DNA from 3 places in the Ruegeria sp. AF7 genome. Region 2 is predicted to be linked to each of the others. Evidence: riboswitches for the same ligand, from Rfam matches in the RefSeq annotation. Region 2 holds a riboswitch; each other region holds the start of a gene.
The links. Region 2 has a riboswitch for cobalamin ahead of ACR0AP_RS18750 (hypothetical protein). Riboswitches for the same ligand answer to the same signal wherever they lie in the genome.
Positions count from the first base shown of each region.

Region 1 (5,489 bases), on a different contig from region 2:
TATTGCTGGGATGTTGCGCCGATGACCCCGTCCGCCACGTTCTGCACGCCGGGGCAGCCGCCATCGACGGAAACGATCAGCACGTCATTTTCGCGCCCGATAGCCTTGAGCGCCTCGTAAGCACCCGCTGCCGCCGGTTCGTTGATGGTATGCACCACGTTGATCATCGGGTCTTTGGCCAGCAGGTTCTCCATCGCGCGGCGGCCGCCTTCTTCGTTGCCAGCGGTGACATCGCTGCCAACAAGACGCGGGTCGTCTTCATCGCCAATCACGTTCGGATCGGCCAGATCAACACCGAACCCCTGCAGGAACCCCTGATTGCGAAGCACATCCACAGTGGGCTGGCTGACCGCAAGGTCCAACGTGGCGATTTTGGCGTCATTCGCCGCATCACCCAACGTGGCTTTTGCCCATTGTCCGATCAGAAGCCCCGCAAGGAAATTGTCCGTGGCAAAGGTTGCGTCGGCCGAGTCGATAGGCTCAAGCGGGGTGTCCAGCGCAATCACGAGCAGCCCGGCATCGCGGGCCTGCTGCACCGCCGGAACGATAGACGACGTATCTGACGCGGTCAGCAGGATACCCTTGGCGCCATCCAGAATGCAGGTTTCGATGGCCTGAACCTGAGTTTCGTGGTCGCCGTCGACTTTGCCGGCAAAGGCCTTCAGCGTCATGCCAAGCTCTTCGGCTTTGGCGGTCGCACCCTCTCTCATTTTGACAAAGAAAGGGTTGGTATCCGTCTTGGTGATCAGGCAAACGGTTTCACCTTCGGCCATTGCACTGCTTGCCATGGCCGTAACCGCCAGCGCCGTGGCGCCTGCAAGTTTCGCAAGTTTCATCGGTAGTCCTCCCAGTTTTCCCAATGCCCGTCAGGGCATACGTCTGATCGGGCGAAATCCGGCCCGTTCGAACGTGAAAACCATCACAAGATTCGAATTTTGAGTCAATAAATAAATCACTCTTATTTATTATTGACAGAAAGGAAGGGTTTCAACATTGTCGTCACGAAGGGGATGGCCGTGTCTGCAAACAACTCTTTGGACAATACCGCTGGCGTACGCGAGCCAGACATGCGCGGCACCAACCAAAGCGGAATGCGGGCCCGAAATGAACGGCTTGTCCTGTCACTGGTCCGGCGCCATCAGGCCCTTGCAAAATCTGAGATCGCGCGGATGACCGGGCTGTCGGCACAGACGGTTTCGGTCATCATGCGCCAGTTGGAAACCGATGGGCTGCTTCTGCGGGGCGAACCGATCCGGGGAAAAGTCGGGCAGCCCTCGGTTCCCATGCGCCTGAATCCGGATGGCGCGTATTTCTTTGGGCTCAAAGTCGGGCGGCGCAGTACCGAGCTGGTGCTGACGGATTTCCTTGGCAATGTCAGGCACCGTGAGCGGCGGACTTATGATTTTCCGACGCCCGAGGCGACACTGAGCTTTTCCAAGGAAAGCCTCGACAAAGTGATGACGTCGCTGTCGCCCGAAGCGCGCGGCAGGATCGCGGGTCTTGGGATTGCGATGCCGTTCTACCTTTGGGACTGGGCGCAGACATTGCAGGTTCCGCAGGAGAAAATGGATCCGTGGCGTGACGCGGACCTGAAAGGCGCACTGGCCTCAAGCTATGACTTGCCGGTATTCCTACAGAACGACGCAACGGCCGCCTGCGGTGCCGAGCTGGTCTTTGGCCCGGCGGAAGGCCCACGAGATTTCCTGTATTTTTATGTGGGCTTCTTCATTGGGGGCGGGGTGGTTCTGAACGGCTCCATCTTTTCGGGGCGGGGAAATGCCGGTGCGCTTGGTCCATTGCCTGTGCCGGACGACGCAGGCGGAGTGAAACCGTTGATAGATGTCGCCAGTCTTTATGTGCTGGAGCGCGCAGTTGGTGGGAATGCCGAAACAGCCGGCTCAATCTGGGAAACGACACAGCATTGGGACATACCGGAAACCCACCTTGAGAACTGGTTGAAACAGGCGGCGCACGGGATCGCACATGCCATCGTCTCGTCTTGCAGCCTGATCGACTTCGAATCTGTCAAGATTGATGGCTGGATGCCCACAGGCATCAAGGCGCGGCTGGTGGAATTGGTCGAGGTCAAGCTATCAGACATGAACCTGACCGGGCTTGAACGGCCCTTGGTGCAGGTGGGGACGGCAGGCCCGGATGCCCGCTCATTGGGGGCGGCCAGTTTGCCATTGTCGGAAAGATACCTGCTCGAAGGGTAGGTTCATTCCCGAAAAACCCTGACCTGCATCCAAAGCGGATCCGTCGGAAAAAGGGCATCGCCCGCTAAACTTTTTGACAGCCAGCGCAATTGATCGTTGACGGATGCCGAAGAAGTCTGGCAAGCCGCTCGGCATGTCCGGTTCCGGGGCGTGCTCTGGAATCAATAGGGAATGCGGTGCGGGCTTTGGCCCAATTCCGCAACTGCACCCGCAACTGTAAGCGGCGAGCAGGGCTGAAGTGCCACTGGTGTTAATCCGGGAAGGCCAGCCCAACGCTTTGACCCGCAAGTCAGGATACCTGCCGGACATGTGCCTTTGACAAGGGCACTCCTAATCGGCGACGGGATGTGCGTCGGAGCAGGATGCTTGAAAAAGCAGCTTAGCTTGGACGTCCCCGCAGTCAAAACGCATCTCGTACCGGGGTTGGTGCGATGGGACAAGGACGACTATTGATGACCAAGCTGCTTTCCGCAGCCGCTGTGGCGATGGCGCTTCCAGCGATGGCAAATGCGCATTTCCTGCTGGAATACACCGCTGACACCATGATCGACGCACCGGGGAATGTTCCGGTCAAGCTGATCTTTTGGCATCCGTTCTCGAACGGGCATGTCATGGATCTGGACAAGCCGCAGGAATTCTACGTGATCCACAACGGTCAGAAAACCGATCTGCTGGATACCCTGGAACCCGTACGTTTCACCGGCGGCGAAAACGAAGGCGCGGCATTCAAGGGTTATGTTCCCGTCAAACGGTCGGGCGACTATGTGTTGGTGACTGTTCCCCAGCCCTATTATGAGGAATCCGAGGATATCTATATCCAGCAGATCGCCAAGGCATTCCTGAACCGCAATGAACTGCCGACCGACTGGATGAACCCGGTGGGCCTGCCGGTTGAGATCATCCCGCTCAACAAACCAACCAACATCATCGCGGGTTCGACGTTTACAGGTCGGGTTATGGCCGAAGGCCAACCGGTTGCGGGTGCCGAGATCGAGATCGAGTACATGGCCGCAGAACCGAACATGGAAAGCGCGGCCGCTTCCGCTCCGTCGGTCTCGCCGATGCCGGGTGGTGCATTGGTCGCAACTTCGGATGATAACGGGTATTTCACGTTTGGCGTTCCAAAAGCCGGATATTGGGGATTTGCCGCACTCGGCGCCGGTCCCGTGACCGAACACAACGGCAAAGAACTCAGTCAGGACGCGGTCATCTGGATCCGCGCCTGGGATTTGGAGTAACCGTAGATGCACATCGTTGACGGAGCCTTGTCCAACCCGGTCGTGATCGGCGGAGCCGTCGCTGCGGCGGGTGGGATTGCCATGGGCCTCAGGTCGCTGGATCTTGATCGCATCCCCACTGCGGGGGTGCTGTCTGCCAGCTTTTTCGTGGCATCGCTGATCCATGTGCCGATTGGCCCTTCGTCAGTGCATCTGATCCTCAACGGAATGGCCGGGCTTTTGTTGGGCTGGGCCGCATTCCCGGCCCTGTTCGTCGGGCTTCTGCTGCAAGCCGTCTTCTTTGGCTTTGGCGGGTTGACGGTATTGGGGATCAACACCCTGAACATCGCGTTGCCCGCGGTTTTGGCCGGGCTGATCTTTGGCCGCCTGATCGCCCATGGCTCACCTCTGCAAGGTGCGATATGGGGCGGGGTCGGCGGTGCCTTTGCCATAGCCGCCACAACCGGCATGGTTGCGTTTTCACTGGCCTTGTCCGGGGATGCCTTCCTGCCTGCGGCCAAGCTTGTTTTCTTTGCACATATTCCTGTCATGGCGATTGAGGCAATCCTGACCGGGTTCGCGGTTTTGCTGGCGCGCAAGGTCAAGCCCGAGCTTTTTGTCAAAGGAGCGGTCGCGTGAGGTACCTGGCGATCATTCTGGCGCTGAGCTGCGTACCCGTACCTGCCTTGGCGCATAAGGTCATAGCCGGAGTGTTTGAATCCGGTGACGCCATCGAAGGCGAAATCGGCTTTTCCAACGGCGACATGGCAAGCGATACCGAGGTCATCGTCAAAGGCCCGGACGGAGCCGAGCTGGGCCGTATCCTCACGGATGCAGACGGGTTCTTTATCTACACGCCAAACGCGCCGGTAGCCCATACTTTCTTTGCAAACCTTGGTGCCGGGCATGTGGCCGAGGTCACCATGCCCGCTGCGGATGTCGCCCGGATCATGGGCGTTGAAGCGGAACCCGACACCCCGCCAACAAACGCGCCTGCCCAGACAGCGGCGGTGTTCAGCACAGAACAACAACAGGTCATTGCCAGGGCCGTGCGGGATGAGCTGCGCCCGCTGCGTCGGGAAATAGCGGCTTACCGCGAACAAAATGACCTACAAACTGTTCTGGGTGGGATCGGATATATCGTCGGTCTGTTTGGTCTGGTCTTTTATTTTGCGGCACGCCGCAAGCTGGCGGCCTGATGGCGCACGTTCTGGGGCAACAGGAAAACACGCTGGTCAAAGCGGGCGCGCAGCGGCGCGGCGCGATAAACCCGCTTGATCCAAGGATGCGGATCGTCATGGCGGTTGTCTTCGCGGTGGTGACTGTCGCGGTGTCCTCGCTGACAGCGCTGTGCGCGGCTTTGGCGGTGTCCCTTTCGCTTCTTGCCGCCTCGCGTCTGCCCTGGCGGAAAACATTGAAACGCATGGCCATGATGGACGGGTTCATCCTGTTCATGCTGGTGCTGTTACCATTCTCCATGCCCGGTGACCCGATGTTTACGCTCTGGGGGTTTCCTGCAAGCTGGCAGGGTTTCTGGAAAGCGGTCGAGATCGCCTTGACGGCCAACGCGGTCATCCTGTCCCTTATGGTGCTGGTCGGTACGATGGAGCCGGTTACGCTTGGCCACGCCCTGCACCGCCTGCGCTGCCCCGAAAAGCTGGTTCATCTTCTGATGTTCACCATCCGCTATATCGAGGTTCTGCGGGAAGAATACCTGCGCCTGCGCGCGGCTATGAAAGTGCGCGGCTTTCGCCCGGCAACAAACTGGCACACCTATCGCAGCTTTGGCTATCTCGTGGGCATGATGCTGGTGCGCGCGATCGAAAGATCCGAACGCATACTTGATGCGATGAAATGCCGGGGGTTTTCAGGCCGTATGCTGCTGCTTCAGGACTTTGCCCTGACCCGAAGGGACATCGTTTTTGCCGCAGGTCTTGGTGCCCTTTGCGCGGGTCTGATCATACTGGATTTGGCATGACACTGATTGCGCTTGAAGATATCTGCTTTGCCTACCCCGGTCAGTCACCCGTTCTTGATGGTGCCAGCCTCAGCCTGT
Region 1 covers NZ_JBQFYX010000024.1:13,776-19,264, reverse strand. The annotation lists gene ACR0AP_RS19630 (substrate-binding domain-containing protein) at 1-836, opposite strand, end outside; gene ACR0AP_RS19625 (ROK family transcriptional regulator) at 1,011-2,216, shown strand; cobalamin riboswitch at 2,338-2,536, shown strand; gene ACR0AP_RS19620 (DUF4198 domain-containing protein) at 2,669-3,454, shown strand; gene cbiM (cobalt transporter CbiM) at 3,461-4,072, shown strand; gene ACR0AP_RS19610 (cobalt ABC transporter permease) at 4,069-4,632, shown strand; gene cbiQ (cobalt ECF transporter T component CbiQ) at 4,632-5,411, shown strand; gene ACR0AP_RS19600 (energy-coupling factor ABC transporter ATP-binding protein) at 5,408-5,489, shown strand, end outside.
Region 1: linked by a shared signal. The riboswitch ahead of ACR0AP_RS19620 (DUF4198 domain-containing protein) and the one ahead of ACR0AP_RS18750 (hypothetical protein) in region 2 are both predicted to bind cobalamin.

Region 2 (5,489 bases):
GTCTCAACCTTGGCGGCGCGCTGCTCCGGTGTTTCGATCCGAATGATCTTTGCCTTGGGGAATTGCGTCAGAACGGCCTGAACCAGCGGGTGTTCTTCGGCCTCGGCTTTCAGGGCAAGTTCGGCCCGGTCCCGTACTTCCGCAATGGTCGCCGCATCTCCGTCCGAGACAATGGAGACGGCCCACCGATTGCCGGTCCATCGTTGCAGGGCAGAGCCCAATCGCGACGCCAAATCCGACGGTGCCTGAGGCGTCGGGGTGAATTCGATCCGGCCGGGCTGATACGACACAAGGCGCACGCCGCTTTCCACCTCGACAAGCAGTTTCACATCGCGGTTTGTGCGGATCAGTTCCACCACATGCCCGAAGGTTGGATAGCGGGCCAGGGCCGTCTGTGCATCCTGCGACAGTGCGGCAACCGGTGCGCCACCCGCTCCGCGCGGGGGCGATGTATAAGCAGGCGGCGGGGTCGCGTTGGATTGCGTTGCCACCGGGGCCTGTCGCGACATTGACATGCCTCCGCCCGGCCCGCCGGGAGGCGGAGGCGGGGTGTCTTGCAGCCGTTTGATCAGCTCTTCGGGGCTGGGCAAATCAGCGACATGCGTCAGCCGGATAACGGCCATCTCGGCGGCCATCATCGCGTTGGGCGCCGCAGAGACTTCTTCCAGCGCCTTCAGCAGCATCTGCCACATCCGGGTCAGAACCCGCATCGGCAAAGCCTCGGCCATGTGCTGGCCCCGTGTGCGTTCGTCGGGGGAAACCGTCGGGTCTTCGGCCGCGTCAGGTGTGATCTTTACGACGGACACCCAATGCGTGATTTCGGCCAGATCGCGCAGCACGGCCAGAGGGTCCGCGCCTTCCGCATATTGCCCGCTCAGTTCAGTAAGCGCCCCTGCCGCGTCACCGCGCAGGATCATGTCCATCAGGTCCAGAACCCGACCACGATCCGCCAGACCCAGCATCGCACGGACCTGATCCGCCGTCGTCTCTCCGGCCCCGTGCGAGATTGCCTGATCCAGCAATGAGGTCGCGTCGCGGGCCGACCCTTCTGCAGCGCGGGTGATCAACGCCAGCGCGTCGTCGGCGATCTGCGCGCTCTCGGCCCCGGCGATCTTGCGCAGCAGGCCGATCATGTCTTCGGGCTCGATCCGGCGCAGGTCAAAGCGCTGACACCGCGACAGAACCGTGACCGGCACTTTGCGAATCTCGGTGGTCGCGAAGATGAATTTCACATGTGCGGGCGGTTCTTCCAACGTCTTGAGCAGCGCGTTGAATGCGCTGGTCGAGAGCATGTGAACCTCGTCGATGATGTAGATCTTGTAGCGCGCACTGGCGGCGCGATAGCGTACACTGTCGATGATCTCGCGGATATCGTTGACGCCGGTACGGCTGGCGGCATCCATTTCCATCACATCGACATGGCGGCCTTCCATGATGGCGACACAATGTTCGCACTGACCGCAGGGTTCGGTTGTGGGGCCACCGGTTCCGTCGGGTCCGATGCAGTTCATGCCCTTGGCGATGATCCGCGCCGTGGTCGTTTTACCCGTCCCGCGAATGCCGGTCATGATAAAGGCCTGCGCGATCCGGTCGGCCTCGAAAGCGTTTTTTAGGGTGCGCACCATGGCATCCTGACCCACCAGATCGGCAAAGGTTTCCGGACGGTATTTGCGGGCGAGAACCTGATAGGCGGGGCTGGGCGTGTCTGTCATGTCTTCTCGCTCGGATTCGGTGCTTCGGCACAGCGTAGTGGCGGCGGCAGTCCGCGTCCACTGTGGGGCGCGATGATTTTTTGTTTCAGGAACGGGCTGGTTTCCAACTAAACTGGACCAGCGGATTTAATGACTCATTTCTTAAAGAGTACCTTGGGGGAGGACGCACTTCATGTCGCAGTTGGTCATCTTTGCTCTGCAGGTCGGAGGCGGGACGCTTGCCCTTACTTCAATGCCCGGTCGTGGCGGGGATTACGCCACCGATCTGGATACGATTGCGGCGTGGAAACCGGGCCTTGTGATTTCAATGACGACGGATGTCGAAATGCTTCAGGATGGCGCGCAGCACTTTGGCAGCGACATCCAAAGCCGGGCCAGCCGGTGGGTTCACCTGCCGATCGAAGATTTTGGAGCGCCAACGCAAGCGGTTCAGAAGGCCTGGCCAGAGGTCAGCGCCACGGCCCGACATGCACTGTCGGGTGGTGGCCGGGTCCTAGTGCACTGCCGTGGTGGGTGCGGCAGGTCCGGGATGATTGTTCTGCGACTGATGGTTGAATGCGGTGAACGCGCCAGTGACGCACTGGACCGCCTGCGGGCCGTACGCCCGTGCGCTGTCGAAACCGATGCGCAGCTGGCCTGGGCGTCCCGGATCACGCCGGCACAGGTGGAAGTGGGATCAAGCTGAAAGCTGCTGAGGTGCGTAACCGAATTTCGGGGGTCGGATCGTTGAAACCTCGATCATGGCGCAAGGCGGGTTCGCGACAATGCCCGAGGGCAGCGTGCTGAATTTAGGTCCGAAGATCAAATCGGCATAGGCATCCAGATCCCGAATTGCTGTATCAGGGTGCGCCCCGCAGAAAACGCGAACGCTGTCGGATCGCGCTCGGATCGCTGCCATGCACCCCTCCGCGCAATGTGACAGCGCGCTGTAACCTTCAAATTCGAAATCCTCGCTGGTGGCCGAAACCGCCTGCGCCATGGCTTCGGAAATCGAGCGGGCCAGTCGCGCCAAAGCCGGGCAGGTTTTGCCCGTCCGCTGGCACACAGTTGCGCTGTATTCGTGTGATTTTGTCTTCCAGATCATCCTGCGCCCTCCGCGCGTGGTGGGCTGGATATTGGAGCAGGTGGGACAGCATCTCGCTGTCAGGACCTGCCCGGACACCCCGCCCGAGTTTCGGTTTCAGTTCCGATGGCAGGTCTCCTGACTTGCGGGTCATTGCTCTGCCGACCTTCCCAGCCCATGGGCCAGTGGTATTTCGGCATTGCTTACCGCTTACAGTTGCGGGGGCAGTCGCGGACTTGGTTGATATCTGTGTGACCAGACAAACCGCACCGTGTTCCCTTTTCATCCCGACCTCTTGTGGGGGCCGGAAACCATCACACAACCGCTAGCGCCTGATCGCGTTCCGAGTCAAGCCGATCTTTAGGCCGGACGTTTGGTCATGCTGGATGCGGATTATGTTCCGGCTTAGTGTCGTCGGCATCGAAGGCAGGCAAACCGATTGTTTCAGCGAAAGCCGGGGATCATGTTGGATACGGAACAGACGGTGTTGATCGAAGATTTCCGCTTTCCGTCAGGGTCCGTGACCTTGTCGGCGCGGTTGCATCGGCCAGTGGGTGAGCCGGAAACCGTTGTCGTGCTGAACAGTGCCACGGGTGTGCCGCGTGACTATTATCAACACTTTGCGCGATGGCTGGCTACCGAGCGGGGGATAGCTTGCCTGACCTATGACTATCGGGACTACGGGCTTTCTTTGGTCGGCCGCCTGAAAGACGCAACTGCAACAATGGCGGATTGGGCGTTGATCGACATGCCAGCGGCACGGGCCGAAATGCGCAGGCGGTTTCCAAAGGCGCAGCAGTGGACCATCGGCCATTCCGTCGGCGCGATGCTGGGGCCGGTGCAGCCGGATATCGACCAGATCGACCGAATGATCGGTGTGTGTTCGGGGCTGGTGACTTTGAAAGATCACCCATGGCCCTATCGGGGGTTGGCAGGGCTGTTCTGGTATGGCCATGCACCGCTGATGGTGCGGGCGCTTGGGTATCTGCCCGGCAAAGCGATCGGGTTTGGTTCGGACCTGCCCGCCTCGGTCTACTGGCAATGGCGCAAATGGTGTACAGCTCCTCTTAGCTACATTCCCGAGATCGGGCAGAATTTGCCTGATGCGCATTGGGGCAGTTCTGGAACACCTGTGGATCTGTTCACGTTCGAAGATGACCAGATGGCTCCGCCCGAGGCAGTTTGGCGCCTTGCCGATCTGTACGGCCCCGAGGCCAGACGCCACCTTCTGAAGCCTGCTGAATTCGGACTGCCGGAAATAGGCCATATCGGAGCATTTGCCCGTCGCAATGCAGCGGTCTGGCCGCGCCTGATCGCCTGATCAGACGCGACGCAGGTTTTCCTAACACCTTGCAGTTATGGCCGTTTGCGAAGCTTCTTGTCCTGCATGACACCGCGCACCATCTTGCCGAACGCCTTGTCCCGCGCCCGCGATTGGGCAACGGTTTCCGAGTTTCGCTGATCTTCACGCCGCAGCTTGCGCCAACGGTCCAGCCGCGCCGGATCAAGCACGCCTTCGTCGATTGAGTTCTGCACGGCACAGCCGGGCTCGGTCTCGTGCTGACAATCCGAAAAGCGGCAGCTTTGGCTAAGCTCTGTGATGTCCGAGAATACGTCGTCGATCCCGTCCTGAGCGTCCAGCAAGCGCAATGCGCGCATTCCGGGCGTGTCGATCAACCATCCACCGTTTCTCATCGGGTGCAACGCACGCACCGTTGTCGTGTGCCTGCCCCGTGCGTCGTCTTCGCGAATTCCAGACGTGGCGAGGTTTTGATCTGTCATGGTGTTGCTGAGCGTCGTTTTACCCACGCCCGACGACCCGACCAGCGCGCCGGTCTGGCCTTTGGGACACCATGCCAGAACCTTTTCGACATCTGCCGGATCCCGAGCGTTGATCGCCAAAACCGTCAAAAACGGGTCCAGAGATTCCACTTGTCCCGAGAAACTTCCGGGATCATCCGACTGGTCAGCTTTCGTCAGGACAACGACCGGATAACATCCGGCCTGGTGCGCAAGAACCAGATAACGTTCCAGTCGGGGAAGGTTGAAGTCCGCATTGCACGAGCTGACAATGAACAATACATCGACATTGGCCGCAATCAGTTGGGTTGCGGCGCCTGTACCGGCAGCTCTGCGTTGCAGCAGGCTGCGCCGGTCCAGAAGGTGGCGCACGCGGTTTTCGGCGTCTGCAATGACCCAATCTCCGACGGCATATGAACCGGTCGGATTATCCGGTGTCAGCAAAGGGATTTCACCATCCGGGCTCAGCCCGATCAGACGGTCCCGATGTACCGATGCGATACGAAAGGGCGTGTCAGAAGGAAAAGCTGCGTGTTGCGCTGCAAAGTGAGAGGACCATCCCAGGTCCGAAAGCGTATAAGACATTTATCTGCCTGTTTTCAGAAACAACAATGCCAACGGATAGCAATCGCGCATCCGCAGGTCGTGTGTTCAGGCAGTCAGGTGATTCCGGTGAATCAGAACCAGTCTGCCCGAAGGGTTTTCAATACAATCATAAAGCCCTCCTGCGGCTATGGTTCACGAAGTGAGAGGTTGGACATCGACCCAAGCGGGGCTCGTTGTGGCTGCTTCCTTCCGGACCTGACCAGGTTGGCGAGGCGCTCGCCCGCGCCAACCTCTCGACTCCGGATATAGGGAAGGCATCGGGAAAAGACAACCCGTCAGAGCGTCAGGCGGATTCGTTCAAATCCCCT
Region 2 covers NZ_JBQFYX010000020.1:7,692-13,180, forward strand. The annotation lists gene ACR0AP_RS18740 (DNA polymerase III subunit gamma/tau) at 1-1,712, opposite strand, end outside; gene ACR0AP_RS18745 (protein-tyrosine phosphatase family protein) at 1,885-2,397, shown strand; gene ACR0AP_RS18750 (hypothetical protein) at 2,389-2,796, opposite strand; cobalamin riboswitch at 2,887-3,105, opposite strand; gene ACR0AP_RS18755 (alpha/beta hydrolase family protein) at 3,239-4,096, shown strand; gene rsgA (ribosome small subunit-dependent GTPase A) at 4,132-5,160, opposite strand; RNA gene ffs (signal recognition particle sRNA small type) at 5,319-5,417, opposite strand; gene ACR0AP_RS18770 (bifunctional 2',3'-cyclic-nucleotide 2'-phosphodiesterase/3'-nucleotidase) at 5,457-5,489, opposite strand, start outside.

Region 3 (5,489 bases), on a different contig from region 2:
ATATGTGGACAGCACCAATGCGGGAATCTGATCTGCCTTTGGTTTGTCATTCAGGGCAAGCCAGCCCGATACCCGGTCGATGATCGCCTCGATCCGGTCCGGCTCGGCCCGATGCGCAAAACGCGAGTATTCCAGTTGCGGATCGCGCTTGCCCGGCTCTTTGAAGGAGGCAACGCCTGCCGATATTCGCCCGTCCACTTCGGGCAATACCACGTGCATGGCGAGGTCGGCGGGTGAAAGGCCGCGTTCCGCCTCGGCCCAGGCCTTGCGTCGCGAGGTGGCGAGGGCGACCTGAAACACCGGCACATCCGCTGCGTCCAGAGGCGACGTGCCGGATGAACCCTTGCCCGAGAATGAAGTGGCGTTGATGATCGCCGATGGTCTCAGGGCAACGACCTGTTCCCTGAGCCAGTCGGCAGCGACCGGTGCCTTGAGTGACGGGGCAAACAGACCCACCGCCTGGAGCCCGCGGGCGCGCAGGCTGCGGATCAGGGCCGCGACCGGGGCGGTGTCTGCGGATGTCAGATATGCGCGGTAGAAGGTGACAAGGATGCGTTTCGCATCGTTATCGAACGCGGAATCCACCGGGACGACACCCTGATCCGGGCACCACGCACCGCATTCGGGTAGGGTTTTCGCGCCCATCACCGGCCCGGCATAAAGCCCTGCTGCCAACGCCATCTGGGCCAATGCGGCCTGCGCGGCGACTTCGCCGCCGGTGTCACACAGATGTGCCAGCCGCCGCAGGGTCGAGAGGGGCAGGGTCGAATACTCATCCAACCGAGTGTCTTCGCGCCCATCCGCCGGTAAAACGGCCAGAGCGATGCCTTTGGCCTGCGCCAGTGCCAGAACCTGTTGCAATCCGTAAGACCAATAGGGCACGCCACCGATCAGACGGATCAGGATGCCTTTTGCGCCTTCAAGTGTCTGTTCAACATAGGTGTCGACGGACAGGGGGTGTTTCAGTGCTGCAAGATTGGCCAGCCGCATCGTGGGCATCCGCCCCTCAGGTCCGCCGCCGCGATGCCAGCCCGCCGCGAAAGCGCCCAGGTCACTGTCGGAAAAGGACAGCACAACCAGATCAGCCGGGCTTTGGCCCAGATCGGTTGGGGTCTCGGTTTCCTCGAGCCCGTGGCTTTCGCGAAAGACGACGTGCATGACTTACTCGGCAACCTCGGTCACACCCACGAGGATATCACGGATCTCGGCCTCTTTGATGTCGTCATGCTCGGCAATCACGACCAGGCGCGAGCGGCGCTCTTCACCGGGCTCCCACGGGCGGTCGTATTGGTGACGAACCCGCGCGCCGACAGCCTGAACCAGCAGGCGCATCGGTTTGCCTGTGACGGCGGCATAGCCTTTGACGCGCAGGATATTCAGCTCAGATGCAAGACGTTCAATCCTGGCTACCAGTTCCGCCGGGTCGGTCTGTTCCGGTAACTCGACGATGATGCTTTCGAAATCGTCATGCTCATGATCGTGATGGCCATCGTGATGTGACGGGCGGGCGTCCATGTCATCTTCGGCGGCAGCCTCAAGGCCAAGCACGACACGTACGTCGACGACACCCTCTGCGACCTCGACGACGGGAAGCGGGCGCGGCGCCTCGGCGGCGATAATCTGTTTAGCTTTCGCGACACCTTCGGGACCTGCCAGATCGGGCTTGGTCAGCAGGATGATATCCGCGCACGAGATCTGATCCTCGAACACCTCGGACAAGGGTGTTTCGTGATCAATCGAGTCATCAGCCAGCCGTTGGGCATCCACCGCTTCAACGTTCGGAGCAAAGCGACCGGCGGCCACGGCCTCGGCATCGGCCAGCGCGATCACGCCATCAACAGTGATTTTCGAACGGATATCAGGCCAATCAAATGCTTTCAGCAGCGGTTTGGGCAGTGCAAGGCCGGATGTTTCGATCAGGATGTGATCCGGGCGCGGTTCCAGCGCCATCAGCGCCTCGATGGTCGGGATGAAATCATCAGCCACGGTGCAGCAAATGCAGCCGTTTGCCAGTTCCATGATGTTTTCCGCAGGGCAATCCGGTATCGCGCAGGATTTCAGAATGTCGCCATCAACACCCACATCTCCAAACTCGTTAACAACAATCGCCAGCCGCTTTCCCTGCGGGTTCTGCATCAGATGGCGCACCAGCGTGGTTTTGCCCGAGCCCAGAAAGCCGGTGATCACAGTGACGGGGAGTTTTTCAAGGTTCGACATGATCTCAGGCTCCAATCGGGGGAATGCGCGAGGCGCAGTTTTTGCGGAAATGTTCAGGACGGTCGCGCCATTTCACCAGACCATCGCCTGTGGCCAGATACTTAGTCGCGCCATCGATGATGACATCGACGTGATCGATTTCGTTCAGATTCTCGTAAACAAAGGTCCAGCGATCCGGCCCGCCCCGAAGCACGATGGAACAGCCCTGATCGCAGTTCGAAAGGCATTCGACCGGTTTCAGAATGATGCCATCCGGCAGGACAGCCTGTTCCAGGGCCTTGTGCAACAATGTGCCGGGTCGCTCAGCGTCATCCTCGACGGGCAGACCCCGGCGGCAAGTCGTGCAGACCAGTAGCTCTACCGGTGCGTTCTCGCTCATGTCTCTCATCCCCCCAAATCCTCTTCGCGGGGGACGGGGTTTCATGCGGGCACCACGTCTGCACATGGACCCGACACCGGAACACCCCGCCCGGTTTCAACTTCGGGTGTTGGCAGGTCTCCCGGCTTGCGGATGCCAGAGCGGTCGCTCTGTCGGATGTCCCGCCTTCCCGGCACAGGCCAGTGGCATTGGGCATCCTCTCCGGTCACGGTCGCGGGGGCGGCTGCGTTTGGCGGATGAACCGTTGACGCATTCCCTTTTCATCGGCTGTCGCCGACACCAACGACAGGGACATGCGGCACCGCTGACCCGCTTGTCAAGCGGTTCGCGCGCAACAAATAAGCCAAGGAGAAAAAAGCGACCTGTAGGCGTCGTTCGGCGGCATGAAGAATGTGTTCGGTATGTGGTCGCATGACGGGAAAACGACGAACTTGGAGATGCGTCATATGAAAGTGGGATTTATCGGTCTGGGTAACGTAGGCGGCAAGCTTTCGGGATCCCTTTTGCGCAACGGCATTGATCTGACTGTGCATGACCTGAACGCGGATCTGGTGGCCGAGTTTGTCGCCAAAGGCGCAAAGGCGGCAGAAGGGCCCGCCCAGTTGATGCGCGATTGCGATGCGGTGATCACCTGTCTGCCGTCTCCGGCAGCATCGGACGCAGTCATGCAGGAGATGTTGCCCGAAGTGGGCCCCGGCAAGATCTGGATGGAGATGTCGACCACGGACGAGGCCGAAGTCAAACACCTGGGTGCCGAAGTCATATCGCGCGGCGGTGCGGCCGTCGATTGCCCGGTTTCTGGCGGGTGCCACCGTGCCGCGACGGGCAATATCTCGATCTTTGCGGGCTGCGACCGGGAAACGTTTGAACGAATTCTGCCGTTCCTGACGACAATGGGCCGCCGGGTTTTGCACACCGGTGAACTGGGCTCGGCGTCGGTGCTGAAAGTGATGACCAACTATCTTGCCACCGCCAACCTGATCACCTGCGCCGAAGCACTGGTTACGGCAAAGGCTGCGGGGATGGATCTGAACACGACCTATGAGGCGATCAAAATCTCGTCCGGCACGTCCTTCGTGCACGAAACCGAAAGTCAGGTCATCCTGAACGGGTCGCGCGATATTTCCTTCACCATGGATCTGGTGAAGAAGGATATCGGTCTGTTTCAGGAGGTCGCCGACCGCGCCGGGGTGCCGCTGGAAATAAACCCGGTGATGATCAGCATCTTTAACGATGGTATCGCGCGCTATGGCGAACGCGAGCTTTCACCAAATATTATCAAACGGCTGGAAGAGGCAACCGGCCTGGATATCACCGCCCCGGGCTTTCCAGCCGAAATGACGGATGATGAGCCGGAAGAGCCGGGATACGAGGTTGTGCCACAAGGGCGCGCCTGAACGTAAAGCATATACCAGACAAAATCGCGCCCCGTGAACGAGCAGGGGTAGGCAGGAGTTCCGAAAAACACGCAATATCTGGCCCGCAATTCGACAGAATCGCGGGCCATGAACGTCTGAAAATACCAAGCGTCGCACGCGCGTACTGCGGGGTTAAGTCAGCGATTAGGATGTGGTTGGAGGCGAGTACCGGAATCGAACCGGTGTACACGGATTTGCAATCCGCTGCGTCACCACTCCGCCAACTCGCCTTTTCAAGTAAAATCAAATACTTGCTGTGGTGTGACTGGGTTTTTAACAGCTTTCCTCTGGGGCGTCCAGTGGATTGCGCGCGAAATTGCCGGCAAGATCGAAATTTGCCGAAGTCCACGCCCAAGGAGTTGATCAAGATTCAGGTTGCGGCAACAGGGGCGTTGCTGGAAGGTTCAGGATATGGCACAAGCCGGACATCTTTGGGAATGATACGAGATATCCAATGACTGACTTCGCAGCCCGGCGCCGCACAATGGTTGATACACAGATCCGCCCCTCTGACGTCACCAAGTTCCCGATCATTGAGGCGATGCTGAGTGTTCCGCGGGAAAGCTTCGTGCCCGATTCTCAACGCGAGGCGGCCTATGTGGACGGCCTGATTGATCTGGGGGACGGGCGCAGCATGTTGGAGCCGCGGACCCTGGCTAAAATGCTGGACGCGCTGAACATATCCAAGGATGAGATGGTCCTCGATATCGCTCCGGCAATGGGGTATTCCACGGCTGTCACCGCGCGGATGGCTGAGTTGGTTGTGGGTGTTGAATGCGACGAAACCCTTGCAGCCGAGGCGCAAAACCTCTTGGCCGAAGCTGACGTGCACAACGCCATCATCCACGTTGGCGCGCTGGAACAGGGTGTGGCGGAACACGGCCCCTATGATGCGATCATGGTGCAGGGCGGTGTCGAGCAGGTGCCCGATGCCCTGTTGGATCAGCTCAAGGACCACGGTCGGATCGTGTGTCTGTTTGTCAAGGGCAACCTGGGTACCGTGCGGATCGGTCGAAAAACCGGTGGTCGCGTCAGTTGGCGTGATGTGTTCAATGCCAATGCGCCGGTTCTGGAAGGTTTTTCGGCAGAGTGTGCATTTTCGCTATAGTCCGCCGATAGATTTTTCTATCGCCTTGATTAGTTGAAAAGAAGGCCGCAAACTGCCTGTAGGGCAGTGTAATTTCGTTTGAGAGGATTTTGGTATGCGTGGTTCGGCGACAGGTAAGCTGGTCAGGGCGTTTGCTGTGACCGCAGGACTTGCCATGAGCGTGATGCCAGGGCGTGCAGCGTGGGCAGACAACATAACGGATGCGTTCATCGGTGCGTATAACACCAGTGGTTTGCTTGAGCAGAACCGGGCGTTGCTGCGCGCGGCGGATGAAGATGTGGCCATTGCGCTTTCTGCGTTGCGGCCAATCATCAACTGGACCGTGCAGGTCAGCCAGGATTACACCCGTTCGCGGGTCAATAACGTC
Region 3 covers NZ_JBQFYX010000001.1:63,875-69,363, forward strand. The annotation lists gene cobN (cobaltochelatase subunit CobN) at 1-1,158, opposite strand, end outside; gene cobW (cobalamin biosynthesis protein CobW) at 1,162-2,217, opposite strand; gene ACR0AP_RS00315 (DUF1636 family protein) at 2,222-2,596, opposite strand; cobalamin riboswitch at 2,691-2,895, opposite strand; gene ACR0AP_RS00320 (NAD(P)-dependent oxidoreductase) at 2,998-3,993, shown strand; tRNA gene ACR0AP_RS00325 (tRNA-Cys) at 4,171-4,244, opposite strand; gene ACR0AP_RS00330 (protein-L-isoaspartate O-methyltransferase family protein) at 4,469-5,122, shown strand; gene ACR0AP_RS00335 (TolC family outer membrane protein) at 5,217-5,489, shown strand, end outside.
Region 3: linked by a shared signal. The riboswitch ahead of ACR0AP_RS00315 (DUF1636 family protein) and the one ahead of ACR0AP_RS18750 (hypothetical protein) in region 2 are both predicted to bind cobalamin.